2 regions of the Clostridium sp. JN-9 genome follow, and region 2 is predicted to be linked to the other one. Evidence: a T-box and tRNA genes for the amino acid it is inferred to sense, from the RefSeq annotation. Region 2 holds a T-box; the other holds one or more tRNA genes.
What was found. The T-box of region 2 lies ahead of argS (arginine--tRNA ligase). A T-box ahead of a tRNA ligase gene usually reads a tRNA of that ligase, here a tRNA-Arg.
Positions count from the first base shown of each region.

Region 1: it encodes a tRNA-Arg, which carries the amino acid that the T-box ahead of argS (arginine--tRNA ligase) is inferred to sense. The anticodon was not compared.

Region 1 is NZ_CP035280.1:675,194-686,939, reverse strand. It holds gene EQM05_RS03320 (amino acid permease) at 1-757, opposite strand, end outside; gene arcC (carbamate kinase) at 786-1,736, opposite strand; gene argF (ornithine carbamoyltransferase) at 1,757-2,755, opposite strand; gene EQM05_RS03305 (DNA-binding domain-containing protein) at 2,880-3,713, opposite strand; gene EQM05_RS03300 (ATP-binding protein) at 3,710-4,975, opposite strand; gene EQM05_RS03295 (transposase) at 5,255-6,529, opposite strand; gene EQM05_RS15655 (hypothetical protein) at 6,707-6,883, opposite strand; gene EQM05_RS16375 (viroplasmin family protein) at 7,104-8,555, opposite strand; tRNA gene EQM05_RS03285 (tRNA-Arg) at 8,783-8,859, opposite strand; tRNA gene EQM05_RS03280 (tRNA-Gly) at 8,892-8,966, opposite strand; tRNA gene EQM05_RS03275 (tRNA-Lys) at 9,113-9,188, opposite strand; tRNA gene EQM05_RS03270 (tRNA-Lys) at 9,221-9,296, opposite strand; tRNA gene EQM05_RS03265 (tRNA-Arg) at 9,300-9,376, opposite strand; tRNA gene EQM05_RS03260 (tRNA-Gly) at 9,400-9,473, opposite strand; tRNA gene EQM05_RS03255 (tRNA-Pro) at 9,606-9,681, opposite strand; tRNA gene EQM05_RS03250 (tRNA-Lys) at 9,698-9,773, opposite strand; tRNA gene EQM05_RS03245 (tRNA-Arg) at 9,777-9,853, opposite strand; tRNA gene EQM05_RS03240 (tRNA-Gly) at 9,877-9,950, opposite strand; tRNA gene EQM05_RS03235 (tRNA-Gly) at 9,965-10,039, opposite strand; tRNA gene EQM05_RS03230 (tRNA-Leu) at 10,215-10,298, opposite strand; tRNA gene EQM05_RS03225 (tRNA-Lys) at 10,395-10,470, opposite strand; tRNA gene EQM05_RS03220 (tRNA-Gln) at 10,473-10,547, opposite strand; tRNA gene EQM05_RS03215 (tRNA-His) at 10,551-10,626, opposite strand; tRNA gene EQM05_RS03210 (tRNA-Arg) at 10,632-10,708, opposite strand; tRNA gene EQM05_RS03205 (tRNA-Gly) at 10,732-10,805, opposite strand; tRNA gene EQM05_RS03200 (tRNA-Pro) at 10,977-11,052, opposite strand; gene EQM05_RS03195 (metallophosphoesterase) at 11,151-11,621, opposite strand; gene EQM05_RS03190 (XTP/dITP diphosphatase) at 11,625-11,746, opposite strand, start outside.
Region 2 is NZ_CP035280.1:1,808,538-1,820,283, forward strand. It holds gene EQM05_RS08680 (FadR/GntR family transcriptional regulator) at 117-827, opposite strand; gene EQM05_RS08685 (ribonuclease H-like domain-containing protein) at 886-1,521, opposite strand; gene EQM05_RS08690 (HAD-IB family hydrolase) at 1,581-2,306, opposite strand; gene EQM05_RS08695 (ferrous iron transport protein A) at 2,476-2,694, shown strand; gene feoB (ferrous iron transport protein B) at 2,726-4,492, shown strand; gene EQM05_RS08705 (FeoB-associated Cys-rich membrane protein) at 4,510-4,665, shown strand; gene EQM05_RS08710 (ribonuclease H-like domain-containing protein) at 4,691-5,488, opposite strand; gene EQM05_RS08715 (transposase) at 5,695-7,077, shown strand; gene argS (arginine--tRNA ligase) at 7,142-8,833, opposite strand; T-box leader at 8,906-9,141, opposite strand; gene EQM05_RS08725 (Nramp family divalent metal transporter) at 9,227-10,447, opposite strand; gene EQM05_RS08730 (NUDIX domain-containing protein) at 10,552-10,968, opposite strand; gene EQM05_RS08735 (DegV family protein) at 11,053-11,746, opposite strand, start outside.

The DNA.
Region 1 (11,746 bases), 1.1 Mb from region 2:
TCTTAATTACAAATCCGTTTATGGCCTTCGGCATTTCAATACCGGGGTTCTTGCTTTCTCCAGCAGCAGTAGCAATAAGATCTGAACCACCAAAAGCAAATATTGCTGATGGCATGGATATTAATACCGCCTTAACACCGTTGGGAAATGCCCCATGATCATTAACAAAATTGTTAAATCCTATAGGTTCCCCTCCTATAATACCAGTTATCATTCCTATGCCTGCAATTACAAATATTATAACTGCAATTACTTTAATGCTTGCAAACCAAAATTCTGTCTCTCCATAGCTTTTAGATGGAAGTATATTTAATGCTGTTAATAATATTACAAATAGAACTATCCAAAACGTAGAACCTACATTGGGAAATATATTTTTCATTATAATAGATGAAGCAACTACTTGTGCTGTAACAGTAACTGCACAGCTTATCCATTTCATCCATCCTGCTGTAAATCCCATTTCATCGCTGATAAATTCTGTTGCATAGGCTTGTACATTGCCAGATACCGGCATCGCCACTGAAAGCTCCCCCAGACAGCTCATCATTAAATACATAATCACAGCTGCAATTATGTACGCAACAACTGCACCGCCCGGGCCTGCCTTATGCAATACATTTCCAGAGGCTAGGAATATGCCTGTCCCAATAGTTGAACCTATGGTATACATCTGAATATGTCTGCTCGAAAGACTACGATCCAAACCCTTTGATTTACCGAGAACTTCTTTTATATCCTTTTGATTTGATTCCATTTTCATTTCCCCATTTAATTAAAGTATATTACCTTGTTATAGTTGTACCTGCCAAACCCTTTATAGCTTCTTTAGCCTTTTGAAGTGATGTTATCACCGCTTTTCTATCTGGTTTTGTTTCAACAAACTTTACAGCTGCTTTAACTTTTGGGAGCATTGAGCCAGGCGCAAAATGGCCTTCCTCAATATATCTATTTACATCATCCACTGTCATTTTGGAAATATTCTTTTGATTTGGCTTTCCAAAATTAATTGCTACCTGCTCTACTGCAGTTAAAATGATTAAAGTATCTGCATCCATTAACTCTGCAATCTTTTCTGAAGCAAAATCCTTGTCTATTACTGCTGGAACACCTTCAAGCTTACCATTTTCTTTTTCAACTACAGGAATTCCGCCTCCGCCTACAGTTATAACCACATGACCGGCATTTACCAGTGTCTTAATTATAGGTTCCTCAACTACAGTTTTAGGGAGAGGTGATGGAACTACCCTTCTCCATCCCCTATTTGCATCCTCTTTCATAATATATCCTTTTTCTGACATTAACTTTTTAGCTTGTTCTTCAGTAAAAAATGATCCTACAGGCTTAGTTGGATTTTTAAATGCAGGGTCATTCTCATCTACTACAACCTGAGTAATAACAGTAGCAACTTCCTTATTTATTCCCCTTTTTTTAATTTCTTCTCTTATTGCCTGCTGCAGCTGATATCCTATATAGCCCTGACTCATAGCACCACATTCAGGAAATGGCATAATTGTATTTTTCCCATTTACTGAAGCTGCTGTCTCATATGCACCAACTATCTGACCAATCTGGGGCCCATTTCCATGGGCTATTATAACTTCATGTCCATCTTCAATAAGATCAACAATTGGTCTTGAAGTCTCAATGCATGTTTTAAGCTGTGATTCCGCTGATTTATCATTAGGATTAGCCTGAAGAGCATTTCCTCCAAGAGCTACTACTATTCTTGCCATATCTAATTTCCCCTTTCTGCTTAATTTCCAAGTGTGGCAACCATTACGGCTTTTATTGTATGCATCCTGTTTTCAGCTTCATCAAATACTACTGAATGTTTTCCTTCAAATACTTCATCTGTTACTTCCATAGCTGTTAAACCGAATTTTTCATGTATTTCTCTGCCAATCTTTGTGTTTAAATCATGAAATGATGGTAAACAGTGTTCAAATATAACCTTTGGATTTGATGTTAATTTAATCATTTCATCATTAACCTGATATGGCTTTAATAATTTTATCCTTGATTCCCAAACTTCAGGAGCCTCTCCCATGGATACCCATACATCAGTATAAAGAACATCAGTATTTTTTACACCTTCAGCAACATTTTCAGTTATTGTAATCTTTGCACCTGTTTCCTCTGCAACTTTTTTGCATTTTGCAACTAATTTTTCATCTGGAAATAATTCCTTTGGAGAAACTATTCTAAAGTCCATTCCCATCTTTGATGCACCAATCATAAGGGCATTAGCCATATTGTTTCTTCCATCTCCGCAATAGGCAAATACTATCTTATTTAATGGCTTATCAATATGTTCCTGAATTGTTAAAAAGTCAGCTAATATTTGTGTTGGATGATCCTGTGTTGTAAGGCCATTCCATACTGGTACTCCAGAATATTTAGCAAGATCTTCAACCACTGACTGGTCAAATCCTCTATACTCAATGCCATCGTACATTCTGCCTAAAACCCTTGCTGTATCAGCAATTGACTCTTTCTTTCCCATCTGTGAACCTGTTGGTCCAAGATATGTAACATGAGCTCCCTGATCCAGTGCACCAACTTCAAAAGAGCATCTTGTTCTTGTGGAATCCTTTTCAAATAAAAGTACAATATTTTTCCCTTTAAGTTTCTGCTGCTCTGTACCAGCATATTTTGCTTTTTTTAGATTTGCTGCAAGCTCCAGCATATAGTTTATCTCCTTTGGTGTAAAATCCATTAAAGTTAAAAAACTTCTGTTCCTCAAATTGTACATTTTATTACCTCCTGTATTTTGAATATACCTAATTTTAAAATTACAGTTTCAAAATAAATCATTTTAAATCAAAAAAAGTTCTTAAAATCCAAATAATTTTAAGAACTTTTAATTTATATTAATTCTAATTATCCTGACAGGTAAATATGAGGCCTTCAATAAATTTATTTATTGAAACCTTTCCTCCCACTTTCTTCTTACCGTTTATATAATCCATTTCGGCCTTTACACTGGAGAAATCAAAAAGTACATTTGCGTAAATATTAAAAGTGTCATTAGCATAATCCTCAATACCAAGATTAGCTATATTGGTAAGTCCATTCTTTATTGCTCTTCTTATTCTTTGTTTTACAATCTGAGGATTATCACCTAAATAACTCTCTAACTCATTCAAATTACACTCATCTATACTTTTATTGTTATCTATCATATATGAACATATTTTAATTATATCATTGGTCCCCTTTTCGCCAAGCATTCCAAGCATCCCTAAAACATGTTTTATTTTAATTACATCCCTATTTTTATCATCGTCATTTTTATCCGAAGTATTCAGCATTTTCTTTATATCAGACAGCATATTTTTCATTTCTATCTTTTCAGCCACCTTTGAAATAACATTTTTTACCTCAATCTTATTTATGGGCTTATTTATAAAAAATTCTATTCCCGCTTCATATGAATCTGATCTTAATTTAGTATCCTGCACCTGAGATATCATAATGAAGCAGATATCTGGTTTTATGTCCTTAATCTTCTTTACCAAAGTATTTCCATCTATTACGGGCATAAGTAAATCAACAAGTACAATATCCGGCTTAATTAAAAGTATTTCATCTAAGGCAGATTCAGCATCGCAGGAACTGCCCACCACATCATAAGAATCATCTTCTCCTTCTATTATCATAGTAAGTATTTTTACTATATTTATATCATCATCCAAAATATAAAATCTCAATTTGCATCACCCTCTAGTTTGTCTTTATTTATTTTTATTATAAACTCCGCTCCCTTTCCCTCTTGAGAATTAACTGATATGGATCCCAAAAACACATCATTAATGATGCCCTTAACATGTGAAAGGCCAATGCCTCTGCAAATATCACCGGTTTCTTCATTAAATTTTGTTGTAAACCCCGGATTAAAAATGTAATCTATATTTTCACTTTTTATGCCTTGTCCATTGTCTGACACTGTGAAAACATAATCATCTTTGCTTTTATTGATTACAACTCTTATATAACCGTTTTTTCTCTTTCCTATAGCCTCTATACTATTGTAAATTAGATTCCTCAGTACAGATACCAGATAATAATGTTTTTCTACCATAAAATCATCATATATTTTAAAGTCCAGGAATATCTCCAGCTTATTTCTTCTTATATATTCTTTTGCATCAGCTTCTATAATAATTGTTATATCCTTAATATCCATTTTAACATTGTCATTTTTTTCATCAAAAGTATCTTCCAATCCCCTTATGACACTTATATAATCCTTTTTAATCTCATGAACATCTTTTGCTATTGCCAAAGATGTATTTTTGAATTCAACGGGATAATTATTGTCAGATAGTGCTTTATAAAGATAATAAGCTTTTTTCATAACTTCTTCTATACCTGTTATATTTTTATTCATAAAATATACTTCACTTTTTAACTTTGAAGTAATAAAAATAAGCTTTCTATATCTCTCTTCATGTTCCTCTCTTATGAGAAGAGAACTATAGTATTTAAACAACATTATTACACATACTGCAATTGTACTTCTTACAAAAGCAATAATTGCTAAATCCTGAAATATATAATACTTATCTTTGAAATCTAGAAGTACGCTTACCTCTAAAACATTGGAAAGAAAATCACATGTGAAAATTGATGCAAAAAAATTAGTCAGATTTGCATTTGTTTTCTGCCAATATAAAAAATAATATATTATTCCATATATAAAATAAAATAACATATCAGTAGCAACTAAATTTACTACCTGATTAAAACCAGTATTGCTGATATACAGCATAATTCCTCTATAAACAGGAGATACTATTCCAACTATACAAGTCAATTTTATAGGATTGAACTCTCTATTAAAGTATAAAAGAACTGGTAAAATAATTACAGATAATGCTACTATAAAACCGTTAGCAAATAAATTAATGCTTACCTGCGAAGCAAGAGCAATGCATGTAGCAACAATAAAAATAGTTCTTACTTTTTTCATATCATATTCCTTCTTTTGTTCACATTGGTACTATATCAAGAAAAAGTACCAGCATATATATATTTAATATAAAAAGACCTATCTGCAGATTTTCTCTGCAGATAAGTCTCATTATTTAAAATAAAGCCAGATAAATTCTATCAGTATGTTGACTTTATTACACAACATTATATTGTGTTAATTACTTCCTTACTTAGTTATAAGTATATAAAATAATATTTATACTGTCAATGTTATATTCGATTAGAGTTTCCCCAAAATTAATATCTTGAATTAAGGTTATCCTACTAATTCTAGTACCTGAGCCATAATTAGTTGTTGTGTAGTCTTGGTTTTGGAAACCGGTTTAATAAAATTTTTAATACCAGTATGCGTTTTCTTTAATACTGCATAAATACCATCAGCTAATGCATAATAATTAAAATCAGGTATATCATAAATACGCTTAGATATGTTTTGAATGCATATGATTAATGCACTTTCTCCTCTTTTTTCTGAAAGTGTTGCAGCAAAACCTATAATTAAGGTTAGAAATAAATTCATAGTTCTTATTGAATTTAAACTTCTTACTCTTATATTTTCAAAATCAAACTGCTGTTTTTTAAATCTGAAATATTCTTCTATCTTCCAACGTTTAATGTAAACCTTAATTATAGCTAAGGTTAATTTCTTATCATTAGGCTTAATATTGCTGATAAGCATCATAGGTATTTTGCCAAAGCCTCTTATTACTACAAGTGTAAGAGGCTTATCAGGTATATCTGGCAATGTTATTTGTATAAAGCTAAATTTGCATTTTTTAGCCCTACCAGCTTTATTGGTGACTATAGTCGAAAACTTTCCTTTATACTTGTTTGCAAGTTTAAGTATATTCATAACTTTACCATTATGAATAACATTTCTATTGCCTTTTGCTCGAATAACAAAGTTTTCTTTATTATCTATAAAGTATTCATAAAACTTTCTGCTATCATAACCCCTATCAAGAGCTTTAATGCCCTTATTATTAAAACTTTGTCTAATAAAATTTAATCCTTTAAAAGTTTCTTCATTCTCACTTACAAAGCCTTTTTCAATGTTTGAATACATTTTTGAGTACACAGATATAGGCATACTATACTTACTTGTAAGTGCAGCAATTTCAAGACAATTATATCCATTGACATTGGTTTCACCTGTGCTGCCATCACGTACCTTGCCCATAGCTTCTAAAACTTTACTATTACGTTTTGTGATTTCAGAACCATCAACGCAAAATACTGTATTGTCATTAATGTATGGTTTTATTTCAGAAATGTAGTTGTTTATTACAACACTTTGTTTATCAAACGTTCTAAGGTTATTAGAAAGTCTTTCAATGGTTTTCTTTAAAGAGATATCCTCTTTAAGAGCTCTTGATATGCCACTTAAAAGCACAGTCTGGCTTTCTGAAATTCCATAAATCATCTGTGCAATAAATTTATAATTAGGTCTTGATAAATTTATTGAGATTTTTTTTGAAAAAGTTAATAATTTTCTTTTTATTTGGTACGATAATTTGCTATAATTAATCATGAATAAAACATCTCCATCTGCTATTGATTTTTGTTTTGTCGCAAATTCATTATATCAAAACAATGGACTGTTTTATTCATTTTTTATGCAATTTTATAAATCTGTGGATAGTTTTAAATCTTAAATTTACTTATCCACAGGTTTTATTTAAATAGTCTTTTAAAAAAAGGGGAAACTCTAATATATTCGATGTTTATTTTCCTTATCTCCTGCTTCTTTTCCAATTCTAGATTCAGTTGCACCATCTGCAATTATATTTAATCCCAAACCTGTATATCCATAAGCTAGCACTGTATTTTCTAAAGTCTTTGATGAACTTTGTAAATTATTCTTTTCTTTATCATTACTCCCCACAATTACCAATCTCCTTTCTGTATTATATTTCCCAATACAAGGCATTTTTATGCATAAAAAAAAGAGCACTGTTAAAAGGCTCTTAAGTCTATTAAGAATATTCACTTTACTCCAAAATGAGATCTAATAAAATTAACTTTTTTATATTTACAAAATTCATTTTTATATCTTTTAAAGATATATCACTATCAAATTCAATACTAATAAACCTTTCTTTATATTAATTATTTTTTATTTTATAATATGTATCAATTAGTTTAATTGAGTTCTTTATTAAAGTCTGAGCTTCCTCTGTAGTTCTTAAAATTCCAGTTGTATCAATTGATGCCGTAGGGTCATCCCAATGGAATAATGTATGTCTATTTTCTCTAAGAAATGTATAGCATTCACTTATATAATGTAGTAACTCTTTTGAGTGCCTTTCTTTTTTATATTCGTCTTTCAAGACATATCTATTCCCCTGTCTTTCAAATACAAAAAAGCTATCATAATCATTTCCATCTTTACGTATAGGTATTCCATTATCTTTTAAAGCAATTTTTAATACAGGTTCTAATGATCTTATTGCTGGTTCTGCTAAAAAGTCTGCTGCATACACATTACCCATTATATGTAAGTTATATACAGCTTGGTGCAAATAATTATTTAGCTCACATGGTATCAAGTTATATGAATTAGGAAAATAACTTTCAAACTCACTTTCTATTATGTCCTTGTCAACATCTAAATTATGAACAGTATTTAAAAATTTAGGGATTTCATCAACTTCTAATAACTCAATTATGTATGATGATAATCTATTAAATAAATCTTCTTTTTTCCCTTGTATCCATAACTTATTTTTACTTTGATAGTAGCTGATTTTTAATTTTTGCTTAGTAGGATTTTGTATGGATATCTCGAATTGTATCCCATAAGGTATTTCTGTTTCTTTACCCCTCTTAAAATCCTTAAAATCTTCCTGTAATAATTCTAATATAGATACCAAATTATCATATTTTATTTTATTAGCTGCAATCCCATTATCATACATACAAATATTCTCCGTGGTATTTAGCCCTAATGCGCCTTTTGCTAAAGCATCTGCCAAATCATTATATTTATTTCCACTGTGTGCTTTTATCTTAACAAAATTAACAGCTACTGACTTTGCTATAACATTATAAAATTTCTTATATTCTTTAGTACCTTCTTCTTTAGTTTTCCATGCCCCAGTACACCATTTTTCTATTCCTTCATAATCGTATGCTATATCTATGCTTTTAATTTTATTTTCAAAACAAAACCTCATTGCGCGCTTTGCACCTTCGATTTCTCCTGCTACATTTCTCATTTTAACCATTTTTTCATCTGAAAACTTTTCTGCAAATTGCATTTGACCACCATCAAAAAATATAACAGCACCATATGCATACTCTTTTTTACGATCATCATAGCTTCCATCTACATATGCAATAGCCTCTGATTTTGAATAAACACGTTCTATTTTTTCATCTTCAATTATATTAAATTTAGTTCCTGCCTTCATGAATTCCTCGGCTTCTTCTTTAGTTGAAAACTTTTTATAAACGGCGCCAGAAAAGCCATTAATGTTTTGCTGACATTCTCCCCAAGTTGCATATATGCCCGGAACTACTCCTTTTTTTACTGCATAAAATTTATTACTTGCCATCAAATCGCCTCAAGTTATTTACAGATTTCTCATTATTATAATAATAATTTGCTTACATAATTAAGCAATTCCTCTATTTGGTAAATAACAACACTTTCTTATAGTAATTATATCATAACATATGAGATGGCATCATCAATTATTGTGTTTAAATCAAGAGAAAAGTGTGGGAAAAAATAAAAGTAGCAAGTTTTACATTTCTGTAAAGCTTGCTATATCAACGACTCTGGTGCGCCCAACAGGAGTCGAACCTGCGACCTCCGGATTCGAAGTCCGTAACTCTATCCAACTGAGCTATGGGCGCTTATTAAATATTATCATGCGCCATACTAAAACTGGAGCGGAAGACGGGATTCGAACCCGCGACGTTCACCTTGGCAAGGTGACGCTCTACCACTGAGCCACTCCCGCACAACTAAAAACAAATATTAAAGAATAAATAACAAAGAACAAATTATGTTGTTTTTCTGCTAAGCATAAAAACTTTAATTGCTCTTAACCTACAACTTTTAACTCTTAACTTTCAACTCTTAACTTTCAACTCTTAACTGAAATACTGGTGGCTTACCGGGGAATCGAACCCCGGACACCATGATTAAAAGTCATGTGCTCTACCAACTGAGCTAGTAAACCATTAAAAGTGAATAAATTTATATTCACTTTACTGGTGCACCATCAGGGACTCGAACCCTGGGCACCCTGATTAAGAGTCAGGTGCTCTACCAACTGAGCTAATGGTGCATATGGTGCGTCTTAAGGGATTCGAACCCCCGGCCCACGGCTTAGAAGGCCGTTGCTCTATCCAACTGAGCTAAAGACGCAAACAGCTTATTACTAAGTTATATGGAGCGGGTGAAGGGAATCGAACCCTCGTAACTAGCTTGGAAGGCTAGCGCTCTACCATTGAGCTACACCCGCACATTTAAAATAAAGATTAAAGAATAAATAACAAAGAACAATTTATGTTGTTTTTCTGCTAAGCAGAAAAACTTCAATAACTATTAACTCTTAACTTCCAACTGTTAACTCTTAACTCTTAACTGTATAAGTTGGTCGGGGTGACAGGGATTGAACCTGCGACCTCATGGTCCCAAACCACGCGCGCTCCCATCTGCGCTACACCCCGAAAAAAGATAAAAAAATGGTGCACCATCAGGGACTCGAACCCTGGGCACCCTGATTAAGAGTCAGGTGCTCTACCAACTGAGCTAATGGTGCATATGGTGCGTCTTAAGGGATTCGAACCCCCGGCCCACGGCTTAGAAGGCCGTTGCTCTATCCAACTGAGCTAAAGACGCAAACAGCTTATTATTAAGTTATCTGGAGCGGGTGAAGGGAATCGAACCCTCGTAACTAGCTTGGAAGGCTAGCGCTCTACCATTGAGCTACACCCGCAAAACACGGTATATTGGAGCGGAAGACGGGATTCGAACCCGCGACGTTCACCTTGGCAAGGTGACGCTCTACCACTGAGCCACTCCCGCACAATTAAAAACAAAGATTAAAGATTAAATAACAAAGAACAAATTATGTTGTTTTTCTGCTATGCAGAAAAACCTCAATTACTTTCAACTATCAACCTTTAACTGTTAAATATCCACTCTTAACTATAAGCTTTTAACTTTTAACTTACCACTCTTAACTTTTAACTGTATTAGTTGGTGCAGGTGACAGGAGTTGAACCTGCACGCCGTAGGCGCTAGATCCTAAGTCTAGTGCGTCTGCCAATTCCGCCACACCTGCATACTTTAATTAAATAACAATCTATGTTATTTTTCTGCTAAGCAGAAAATTTAAATTACCCTTAACTTTTAACTTCCAACTCATAACTGAAATATTTGGTGGCTTACCGGGGAATCGAACCCCGGACACCATGATTAAAAGTCATGTGCTCTACCAACTGAGCTAGTAAACCATTGGCTGGGGTGGCAGGATTCGAACCTACGAATACGGGAGTCAAAGTCCCGTGCCTTACCGCTTGGCGACATCCCAAAATGGGGTGAATGAAGGGACTCGAACCCTCGACAACCAGAACCACAATCTGGCGCTCTACCAGCTGAACTACATTCACCATAATGGTGCGTCTTAAGGGATTCGAACCCCCGGCCCACGGCTTAGAAGGCCGTTGCTCTATCCAACTGAGCTAAAGACGCAGATAACTTATTACTAAGTTATTTGGAGCGGGTGAAGGGAATCGAACCCTCGTAACTAGCTTGGAAGGCTAGCGCTCTACCATTGAGCTACACCCGCACAATTAAAATAAAGATTAAAGATTAAATAACAAATTATGTTGTTTTTCTGCTAAGCAGAAAAACTTTATTAACTGTCAAATAACTTTTAACTCATAACTCTTAACTGTCGGCTTCCAACTATTAACTCTTAACTTCCAACTCTTAACTGTTAACTCTTAACTGTATAAGTTGGTCGGGGTGACAGGGATTGAACCTGCGACCTCATGGTCCCAAACCACGCGCGCTCCCATCTGCGCTACACCCCGATGAATCAGAAGCTTTGTTAACTCCCGACAACATAGATTATTCTACACGATATATTTAAATTCGTCAATACTTAATTTAAACTTTTTTGATTTTCTGCCTATATTGCTTTAATACTGGCATTGATTTTTCCATCTGTAATATCTATTAAAGCCACACTATTAAAGCCATCCCGAGAAATAGCCGGACTTCCTGGATTTATAAACCAGATGCCATTTTCATATGCAATTTGTGATATATGAGTATGTCCATAAAGAACCACATCTGCTTGTACTTCCAGTGCTTTATACTTTAACCTTGACATATCAGACTTAACATCATATCTGTGACCATGAGTTATAAAAAATCTCTTTCCTGCAATTTCTTCAATTATTTCCCCAGGAGTATCTACAGAAAAGTCACAATTCCCCTTTACATTTAATATTGGTCCTGTGTAATATTTGGCTATTTCTTTCACATCCTGAACATTGTCTCCTAAATGAATTAGCAAGTCTATATTTCCTAGTTTTTTAACAGCATTCTCTATTATCCATACATATCTGTGAGTATCACTAATAACCCCGATTAACAAATTTTATTCCTCCTGTATTATACCCTTAATTTCCTTATCTAATTTTTCCAATGCTTTCCTTCTATGACTTATTTTATTTTTAAATGAGGCATCCATCTCTGCAAATGTGAGACCATATTCAGGAA
Region 2 (11,746 bases):
TTTTATATAGAATTTCTATTTTATAGTTTGATTATTAAACAAGTTATAAATTTAATTAGACATTTTTCCCTCAAATACTTAAATATATGCATAATAAAGAACATACAATGATGTTACTACTGAGCCTGTTTATTTGAAGTCATGCATTCATTTGTGAAATCCAGATGCTTTCTCATGCACATGGCAGCATTTTTTGGATTATGCTCCTTCAAAGCATTGTATATATCTACATGCTGCTGAAGAAGAACATCTCTATTATCTTCAACAGACAATATTTTTTTCCTTGCATCTTTTATAAATGAATCAATTAATAAAGAAACGGCATTTAAAATGTTTAGTATCAACAAATTTTTTGTTGATTGTGCTATAAGATAATGAAATTCCTTATCTATTTTCACACCATTTGAAGAATCATCATTATTATTTTTAAACTGCATAATTAAGCTTTTCATGTGTTCTAATTCATCATCATCTATTCTTTTAGCTGCTAAAGCTGTAGTTTCAATTTCCATTACTTTTCTAAGCTCAAGAATTTCTTCAGGGGTGCTTTCCTGCAGCATAAACATTATTGATAAAGGTTCATATAAGCTGCTTTCAAAGCTTTCCTTAATAAAATTGCCCTCTCCCTGCTTGCATTCTATAAGGCCAATAATCTGCAAGGCTCTTAATGCCTCTCTTATTGATGTTCTGCTTACCTGCAGCTGCTCAACAAGTTCCCTTTCAGAAGGAAGTTTGTCCCCCTTTTTAAGATTTCCATTAACTATCATATCTTTTATTTGATCTATTACCTGTTCATAGACTTTTGTATTTTTAATTGGACTAAACATTATTTTACCTCTTTGCCTTTCATTAAAACATTATTGGAAATTCCAATAGGTTTACTTCTTATGAATCACTCAGCTGCACGTACTTCTCCCAATTAATTACCATGTAGAATAAACTTACCACATCCTGCTTATTATATTGCAGTATCTTTTCCACTTTACTCCCAGGCATTCTTTTAATATAAGTTGAGTCCTTCACCATTTTACTGAATGTTTTTGCTAAGTTCTGACCGCTTATTAATTCACTGCTTCTGTTAATATTAAATTCTTTCTCTAAGTTTTTTAGACCAATAGATTTTTTCATAGTGTTTTCGTAATATTTCTGCAGATCTATTTCTGAATAGTGATCTAATATTGTATAATTTATCTCATGCTTATTGAATAAATAATTTATAACTGAGAAATCATTATTACCTGAGAAAGTTACTATATATCTTTTATTATTCTGCTCATACATATTAATGAAATAATCTTTTGCTAATGCTAAAATATCATTAGCATCATTTTCATTTTCAATCATATATTGTGTGACCTTTAAACTGTTACCCTCTTCAATGTAATAACAGCATCCAAATACTCCTATGCAGATTGGAACCTTATACACATAATGTTCTAAGTCAAAGAACAATGTATTCTTATACAGCTTGTTATTATCTACGTCTAATGCAAAATCATCACTAAAGTTATCCAGCTTAATATTTTCTTCTCTAATTATCAATTTATATCACTCTTTCCAATCAGTGTAAATAATAAATTTTAAAAAGTATTTACACAGTCAGGATTTAAATTATATACTACATCTTTTCTTTCTACAACAATACTTATTTTATTTTTCACTTTATCATCATTTAATACCTTATCAATTAGTTCTTTTGTTGGATTAACTCCCGTAGGATACCTTACAAGCTTGAACATTGAAAAGTCACCGGAAGTATCACCATATGCATAACTGTTTTCTAAATCCAGATTATATTTATCTGCTAATTCAAGTATTGCCTTTTGCTTGCTTTTGCTGTCCCACATTGGCTTAACTTTACCAGTATAAACATTATTTTCATCCATTTCGTAAATTGATCCCCTGTAATCATCAAAGCCATACTTACAAGCCATCTCTCTTACTAATTCATAGGGGCTTCCGGAAATAGTAATTATTTTATGCCCCTGGCTTTTATGCCATTTGATTTTATCTCTTGTAAATGTATATACCCTGTCACCCTTTTGTGCTACTACCTTATTTGCAATATACTCTATTTGAGCTTTATGAAGTCCTTTTATAGCATCAATATATATATCTGCCATTTTTAATAAATAGGTGTCATAATTTCCCTGACGGTTATCCCATCTGTCATAATCCGGCTTAACATCCTTAAACCATCTTTCCGGTTCAATTATTTCATATTTAATCATTTTTTTAAAGACTTCTGTTATCAATCCTTCTCTGTATAAAGTTCCATCAATATCAAAAAACGCTCCAATTGCCAAAACTATACCCCTTTCAAATTAATATATAAATTTCAAATTAATAATAATATTATCACTTTTTATTTTACATATCAATTATGGCTGTGGCAAATTATTTGTTGACATTCCTTATAATGAGGGTGTAAAATATAACTGTAATTGAGAATGATATTCATTAGGAGGTGCTATAATGAGCGTTGTTGATTTAAAACCCGGTGAAAAAGGTCATGTGGACATTTTGAAAACTAACGATAAGCTTAAAAAAAGATTATATGCTCTTGGCTGCATTGAAGGAACAGAAATATGCTTAAAAGGTTCCGCTCCACTTGGAGATCCAGTTCTAATAAGCATTAGAGGATTTAATCTGGCACTTAGAAAGGGTGATGCTAAAGAAATATATATTAAATAAGGCTAATAAGAAATACCTAGGAGGATGATAAATGATTACTGCTGCTTTGCTTGGCAATCCCAATGTAGGAAAAACCTCTTTATTTAATCTTCTCACCGGCTCAGATCAATATGTAGGAAATTGGGCAGGTGTTACAGTTGAAAAAAAAGAGGGATTTGTAAACAGTAAAATAAAAATTGTAGATTTACCTGGTATATATGCTATGGATACCTTCTCTAATGAGGAAAAAGTTTCAAAGGACTTTTTGATCAATGGCAAGGCTGATGTGATTATAAATATTGTGGATGCATCTAATCTGGATAGGAATTTATATTTAACTACCCAGTTAAAACAATTTAATATACCAATTATACTTGTTTTAAATATGATTGATGCAGCTGAAAATAAAGGCATAAAAATTGACTATAAATTATTGTCTGAAAAATTGAAAGTTTCTGTTGTACCTATTGTAGCTTCAAAGGGAAAAGGAACTGATGAACTTGTAAAACTGCTGGAGAGCGGCGATTTTTTAACTAATAGTAATGATAATGACTATCAAATGCAAACCGAAAAGGAAGCCTACTCTTTTATTGAAACTATTTTAAGTGATTGTATAACAAATTTACCTACTAATAAACATTCTTATACTGAGAAAATAGATTCAATAGTTTTAAATAAATATGTTGCTTACCCACTATTTTTTATTATATTATTTTTAATTTTCAAGTTTACTTTTAACTGGGTGGGAAAACCTCTTTCAGATTATCTCACATTCCTTTTGAACACATATTTTATTCCCTTTATTGGCAATTTACTTGGCTCATCAAGCCATTGGTTTAAATCTTTAATAATTGATGGAATTATTGGAGGCGTTGGTTCAGTAATTGTTTTTTTACCCATTATTTTAGCTTTGTTTTTAGGTATATCATTTTTAGAGGATAGCGGGTATATGGCTCGTGCAGCTTTCATTATGGACAAGGTTATGAGAAAAATGGGACTATCCGGTAAGGCCTTTATTCCATTAATTATTGGCTTTGGATGCTCTGTTCCAGCTGTTATGTCTTCCAGGACATTGGAAAGTGAAAAGGACAGAAAGCTTACTGCATTATTAGTACCTCTTATGTCATGTAATGCAAGGCTTCCCGTATATGCATTATTTGCATCAGTGTTTTTTAAAGGTAAAGAAACTTATGTTGTTTTCTCATTATATTTGCTTGGTATAATTATGGCTTTTATAATGGGCTTAATATTTAAAAATTCCTTATTTAAGAAAAATGAGGAACCATTTATTATAGAACTTCCGGAATATAAGTTACCAGAGTTCAAAAACCTGATAATGCATACCTGGGACAAAGGAAAAGGCTTTTTAAGAAAAGCAGGTACAATAATTTTTAGCGTATCAGTTATAGTATGGCTCTTATCTAACTTTAATTTTAATGGTATGTCATCAATCGAAAATAGCTTTTTAGCTTCTATTGGAAACTTTATCAGCCCCATATTTAAGCCCTTAGGATTTTACTCCTGGCAGACATCAGTTGCCTTGATTTCCGGGATTATGGCTAAGGAAGTAATTGTTGGAACTATGGGTGTAATATTTGGGAGTAATTTACCTGCAATTTTACCAAAATATTTTACACCATTGTCTTCCTTCAGCTTTTTAGTTTTTGTTTTATTATATACACCTTGTGTATCTGTAATAGCAACGATGAAAAAGGAATATGGCGGTCGTATGGCCTCATTTTCAGTAATATATCAGCTTGTTTTAGCATGGGTTGTATCTTTTCTGGTATATAATATAGGAGCACTAATAATTAAATAAATTAGGATGGTGATTGAATGTTTTTACAAATTATAATTACTGCAGCAATTATAGCATTTGCAGTATATATACTGTTTAAAAATATTAAGAAAAGCGCTTCAGGTCAGTGTAGTGACTGTGCATCCTGCAGTGCTCACTGCAGCAGATATAAATCAGAAGTTCAAAAAAAATAGAAAGTTGCGCATTTTGCGCAACTTTTTAATAACTATTATTAATTATATTTTCTAGAAATACACTGTCATCATTACCCTTTAATATTGAATCAATTACTTTTGATGCTGATTTTTTTGATATTTTATTTATATCTGCATTAAGACTTATGTTATTTCTCTTAATTAAAGCCCTTAAATAACCTAACTGTTTATCTGAAATTAAATCGCTTCTTTTTATATCACTGTTCATAGTCAGATCATAAGCAAATTCATAAATTTTAGGCAGGTTTAAAACATCTTCGTAGTTGTGTAACATTATTTTGTCTTTTACTTTGTTATCTTTAAATTTAATATACTGCCAAAATAATTCTATACTTTCTCCTCCGTCTATTTTATCCTCCCTGGAAATTCCAATATACTTTTCAATAGTTTTTAAATTACATCTTTCCAAACCTAACTGCTTATAATATGGCCTTATCATCCTATACAGATCAATATGATTCTGGGGTTCTTTAAATGGTATCTGGTTCACCTTCATTCTCCTTTCTATAAAAGGAGCATCAAATGCTATGCCATTATAAGAACACCATGTATTAAATCCAAGAAGATCCTTTGAAAAATCAATTAAAACTTTACTTTCATCAGATATACTTTCCGAGAAATACTGTTTAATGATAAAATTATTTTTCTCATTAAAATATCCCAAAGATATAAGTATAATATAATCTTTATCTTTATTAAAACCAGTAGTTTCAATATCAAAGAAGGCTACTTTATTCATCATAAGTTTTTTGTACTTTGAGTCTTCAACCTTTACTCTATCACTAAATTGCATTAAATCCATAGTATAGCCTCCAAAATAAATACAAGTCTTTTATTATTATACTCTAAATAGATTTCAAAGTAAATCAGCTATTAATTCCAGCTTCAATAAGTAATATGAAAATTTCTAAAAATAAGTACTATAATATTTAGCTTTTAAAAATGATTTTAAGATCTTTTATAGAATTATATATATAGACTAATGATAATTAAAAGGAGATAGTTTGTATGTTACAATTAAGCAAAAACGATAAAGATAAGGTGTTGGAAGCTATAAAAGAAGGTAGGATTGATGCTGCTGACGTAAGTTTCCCTAATCTTATAGATACAATAGTATTAAAAATGAAAAATATAGGACTTATAGATAAATTGGCTGAAAGTTTTAAAGATAAAAGAAAACAAAATAAGCATATTCCATTTCATATACTTATTGCGTTAGCAATTACAGCAAAGATGAAACTTAAAACCAGCCTGACAGATGTCGCCTTTGCTGTGACTGATGGTGAGTTATTATCTGAACTAGGATGGAATATGTGGGATACCAATAAAAACCTTGAAGAAGGGTTATTCGCCGAAGGCGTTATGAGAAATTTAATTCAAAAATATGATGCTGAGGAATTTATAGAGTCTTATAACAATTATGTCCAAAATGTAGTTATGCCATCTCTTAACATAGCTCCATCTATACATATTCTTGATTGCACTAAAATACATGTGAATTTAGATAATGTAAATTATGAGAATTCTGAAACTATAAAAGATGATGGAAAGGTGCTTCGTGGTTATAAAATGGGAACATTAAGAGGTCTTATGGATGATTCCGGAATTATAGAAGAGATAGTTTTTGATTCTATAAAGCCTCATGATTTAGAACTTTGTAGAAATATGATTTTAAAAAGTAAATGTTTAAAAAGTGGAGATATTCTCATAAATGACAGGGGATTTATTTCTCGTGATGTTATTAATATTTTGAAGCTTGAAAAGCAAGTGGATACATATGTACCTGCAAAAAAGAACATGACAATATACCAAGAAGCTGTAAAAATAGCAATCTCCGAAGACAAGTGGCAAAAACACCCTAACAAGAAAAGGAAAACTCAAGAAATACACCTGGTTAAGGATCTAGGTATGATGTGGCAAAGTAATACACCAGATAAAGATGTTGACTTGTGTGCCTGTGTCGTTCATGATAAAAAAGATAATGAATACTATGTATTTTTAACCACAGACACAAATAAAACTGCAAAACAAATAATAAATACTTATGAACTAAGACCAGAAATTGAAGAAGACTATAGACAAATAAAAGACTTTTGGAAATTAGAAGATTTTAAGAGTACAAAATATAATTTTATAACTTTTCATATAGTTATGACACTCATTGGCTACATGTATTTTCAACTATTCAAAAACATGGAGGAGGGAAATAAGTATTCAGGCAAGTCCCTCCCTGTAATTATTAAGAATTATAAAGAAGATAAGCAAAAGTCAGTTATAATATATTCTGGTCAATATTTTGGCGTATTTTCCTTTATTGAATTTATTCAATTGTATGCTGGCTGCTCCGCAGAGGTAAGGAAACTTCTTGATCCAACCTTGGCTTTAGTATAGCAGGGTTGGAGGGCTACGCCCAAATTACGAATTGAAGTAATTCCAGATAATTGAATTAAAAACATTACATTTTCTCTACTACATCTATTCCAATTAAGTATAGAGCATTTTTTATAACTGTACATGCGGCTTCAACTAGTTTTAATCTTGCATCTTTGGTTGCAGTGTCTTCAGTGTTTAAAATATTACATGAATTATAAAATTTATTAAATGCCTTAGCAACTTCTATTACATATCTTGTAACAATTGAAGGTTCAAGTTTATCAATGGACAGATCTATTGAATTTTTAAAACCTGCCAAAAGTTTTACTAACTCGAATTCCTCCTTTGAATTTAATTTTGAGTAATCTGGCTGACCTTCTATATTATCTGCCTTTCTCAATATGCTTTTCCCTCTGGCATAGCTATATTGAACGTATGGTCCTGTTTCTCCTTCAAAACTTAAAATTTCATCCCAGTCAAATACAATATCTCTTTCTCTGTTATTTCTCAGATAAGCAAATATCATTGCTCCTACTCCAACTTTTTTAGCAACGGTTTCTTTGTCCTCTAAATCAGGGCTTTTCTCATTTATTATTTCACGTATCTTTTCTATAGACTGATTTAATAAATCCTCTAAGAATATAACGTCTCCTTTTCTTGTGGACAGCTTTTTATCTGTAAATCTTACTAAGCCAAAGCCAATGTGTATGCAGTCATCTGCCCAGTCATATCCCATTAATTTAAGTACCTTAAAAAATTGCTTAAAATGAAGTGATTGATCCATACCAACCACATATATGCTCTTATAAAAGTTATATGTTTTTTTTCTATATATAGCTGCTGCCAGATCTCTTGTAGCATATATTGTTGCACCATCTGCTTTTTTTATTATACATGGCGGCATATTATAATCATCAAGCATTACTACTTTAGCTCCGTTACTTTCAACTAATAAGCCCTTCTTATCAATTTCTTCTACAACTGCATCCATCTTATCATTATAAAAGCTTTCGCCAGTATAATAATCAAAATCAACACCTAATAAATCATATATCCTTTTAAATTCAACTAAGCTTAAATCCCTGAATTTTTTCCATAATGTTACTTCCTCTTCGCATCCATCTTCCAGCTTTTTAAAATAACCCCTGGCCTCATCGTTAAGGCTGGGATCTTTTTCTGCTTCTTCATGGAATTTTACATAAATTCTTAATGATTCTTTTATAGGATCCTTTTTTAAAGCTTCATCATTTGACCATCTTTTATAGGCTGAAATTAGTTTTCCAAATTGTGTTCCCCAGTCACCTAGATGATTTATTCCAATGCTGTGGTACCCCTCGAAATTTAATATTTTATATAGAGAATTTCCAATGGCAGTAGTAAATAAATGACCTACATGGAATGGCTTTGCAATGTTAGGTGATGAATAATCAATAGTAATATTTCTGCCCTGGCCGTCATTTGATGATCCATATTTATCACCCTGACTTAATACTTTTTCAATTGTATCTTTAGAGAATAAAGATTTATCCATAAAAAAATTAAGATAAGGCCCAAGATTCTCCACTTTTTCAAAGCCATCTTTATTTATTTTTTCACTTAAATCTTTAGCAATGGCATTAGGTGATTTCTTAAATACTTTTGCCAGCTGAAAACATGGAAATGCATAATCTCCCATATCTGCTCTAGGCGGTACTTCTATTAATTCCTCTATAGTCTTTAAATCTAAATCCACATTTTCTTTAATTCTTTCTGATATTATTTTTTTATAATCCATAAATACACCTCCAAATAAAATGTTGTAATTTTAACATAACTTAAATATAAAAAACCCGTCTCTTATATATTAATAAGAGACGGGAAATATCCGCGGTACCACTCTACTTGATTCATAAACTAAATACATTATATAAATCCAGCTTTAAACTTTAACGCAGTTAACGGTTCATATATGCTTTTAACAGCTTTCTTAATGAACTTCTCAAAGGCTCTTTTCCAGAATATTTATTCTACAGGCTCTCACCATCCCTGCTCGCTGAACACAGAAAATAATATAAACTGTACTGTCCTTATCAATGAATATTTCATATATTATCTGATTATATATTTTTTATTATAATATGTCAATATGCAGCTGTTAAATACTTCCTTTAACTGTATCTAGTAGACTTTAGTAATTAAATCCTAAGAAATTAGCAAATAATAATAAATTCAGTATTATTACAATTGCTGCAGTAACTATTAATAAAATCTTATCCAGCTTAGTATTTACAAATTCACCCATAACCTTTTTTGATGAAGTTAAAAATATCTGAAGTATAATTGTTATGGGCAGCTGTATACTTAATATCATTTGAGATATTACTAATCCATTAAATGGATTTGAAATAAATAATATTATTATACCTGCAGCTAATATTGTAATTAGTACACCATAACTTGTATGCTTATCATGAATATCATATGGTTCTTTATATATCCCTGCAAAAATACTTCCTCCTGCCATACCTGCTGTAATGCTAGAAGAAATTCCTGAAAATAATAGTGCAACAGCAAAAACAACTGCAGAAGAACTGCCTATAAGAGGTATCAGCATTTGCTGAGCCTGATTTAGTTCAGTTACTTTAATTCCATGGCTGTTGAATGTGGCAGCAGCTACAATTATCATTGCACTGTTAATAGCCCAGCCTATAATCATTGAAAGTAATGTATCTAAGAACTCATATTTTAATTGATGCTTTATGATTTTTTTATCTTTCAAATTCCACTGCCTGCTTTGAATAACTTCTGAATGGAGAAAGAGATTATGAGGCATTACAACTGCACCTAGAACACTCATAATAATTGGCAATGAACCTGAGGGGATGGATGGTTTAACCCAGCCAATTGCTGCTTCCTTCCATGTAACATTAACCATGGCTAATTCGAAAATGAAAGAAGCTCCTATAATTGATACGAAACCTATAATCCACTTTTCAAGTTTTTTATATGAATTAGTAAATAGCATCCATAAGATTACAACTACCATTATAATTGCACCTATTTTTATAGGTAAGTGAAATAACATATTTAATGCTATGGCACCTCCTAATAACTCTGCCAGAGCTGTTGACACGGATGCAGCTAATGCAGTGAAAAGCACAAATTTTGAAACTTTATTATTCATAAATATGCTTGCTGCTTCAGAAAGGCAATAACCAGTAGTTATTCCAAGGTGTGCTGCATTATGCTGCAGTATAATAAGCATTATTGTTGATAATGTAACCATCCATAGCAGCTTATAGCCATAATCACTTCCAGCAGAAACATTTGATGCCCAATTTCCAGGGTCAATAAATCCAACAGCAACTAAAAATCCAGGACCAATATATTTTATAAAGTCCAAAGCCATAAAATCCGGCTTTTGTTTATCGTTAAAAAATTTTTTTATGTTCACATTTCATCATTCCTTTACAATACCGTTATTCTGCAAAAAAGATGCAATATACATTGCATCTAAATATTATTGCTGATTAAAAAATTATTTGCTTTATATAAAACTTTTTTTAGATTTTCAAATTTTAATTTGTCATATGCATCATTAAAACACATCCATGCATAACCTTTCAATTCTTCAAACTGGCAGCAAATATCAAATGAGTCTGCCTTGGCTAAAAACAAAACTACAGTTTTTTTTATATCTTTGCCTATATTATAACTGACTTCTTCCCTGAAATTATCTATAAAGCTAACTTTAAGGCCGGTTTCTTCATATATTTCACGGGCAGCTGTTTCATATTCATTTTCATTTAATTCCATATGTCCTTTTGGAAATCCCCAAAAGTTGCTTCTGGTGCTTTGTATTATTAAAAATTCAGTTTTTGATTTATTTTTAATAAAAATCACTGCTCCGCAAGATTTTTCATCCTCCATAAAAATGCCTCCTTATATAAGGTAACATGAATATGCTATATAATTAGTATACTTTAAAAACAATGATTTTACAATTTTTTTAACCTAAAGCTGCTCAATTATATGGTGCTGTCTTTCCTTCCCAATGAAGAATACTGCTATTGCTCCAGATCCTCCGTAGGTACCAACAACTGGTCCTATGTCACTTATTATAAAATCTTTTACATTGATGCTGCTTTCAATTCTTTCTTTAAGTCTAATTGCTTCATCAAGGCAGTTACCATGGCTTATAAATATTGTCTGCTCCTCAGGGTTAATAATTCTTTCTACTACTATTTCATAAATTTTATCAATAGCTTTTTTTCTTCCTCTGACTTTTAAAACTGGTATTACTCTGCCTTCATGATTTAAAGTTAAAATAGGTTTTATGTGGAGAACCATTCCAAACATTGCTGCAGTGGAGGATATTCTTCCCCCTCTTTTTACATAGATCAAATCATCAACTGTCATGTATGTGTTAAGATGCTGCTTATTTCCTTCAAAATAATTAATAATTTCTTCCATGGACTTTCCTGATTCTTTAAGATCTATTGCTTTTACTACGCACAATCCTAATCCTAAGGATGCAGTTAAAACATCTAAAATATATATATTTGCTTTTTTATTTTCTTCCAGCACCATTTGTCTTGCCATGTTTGCACTGTTTATTGTGCCGCTGAGGCCTGATGAAACACATAAATAAAGAATATCTTTATTTTCATTAATAAGCCTTGTAAATAATGTGTAGAAAGCATCTGTA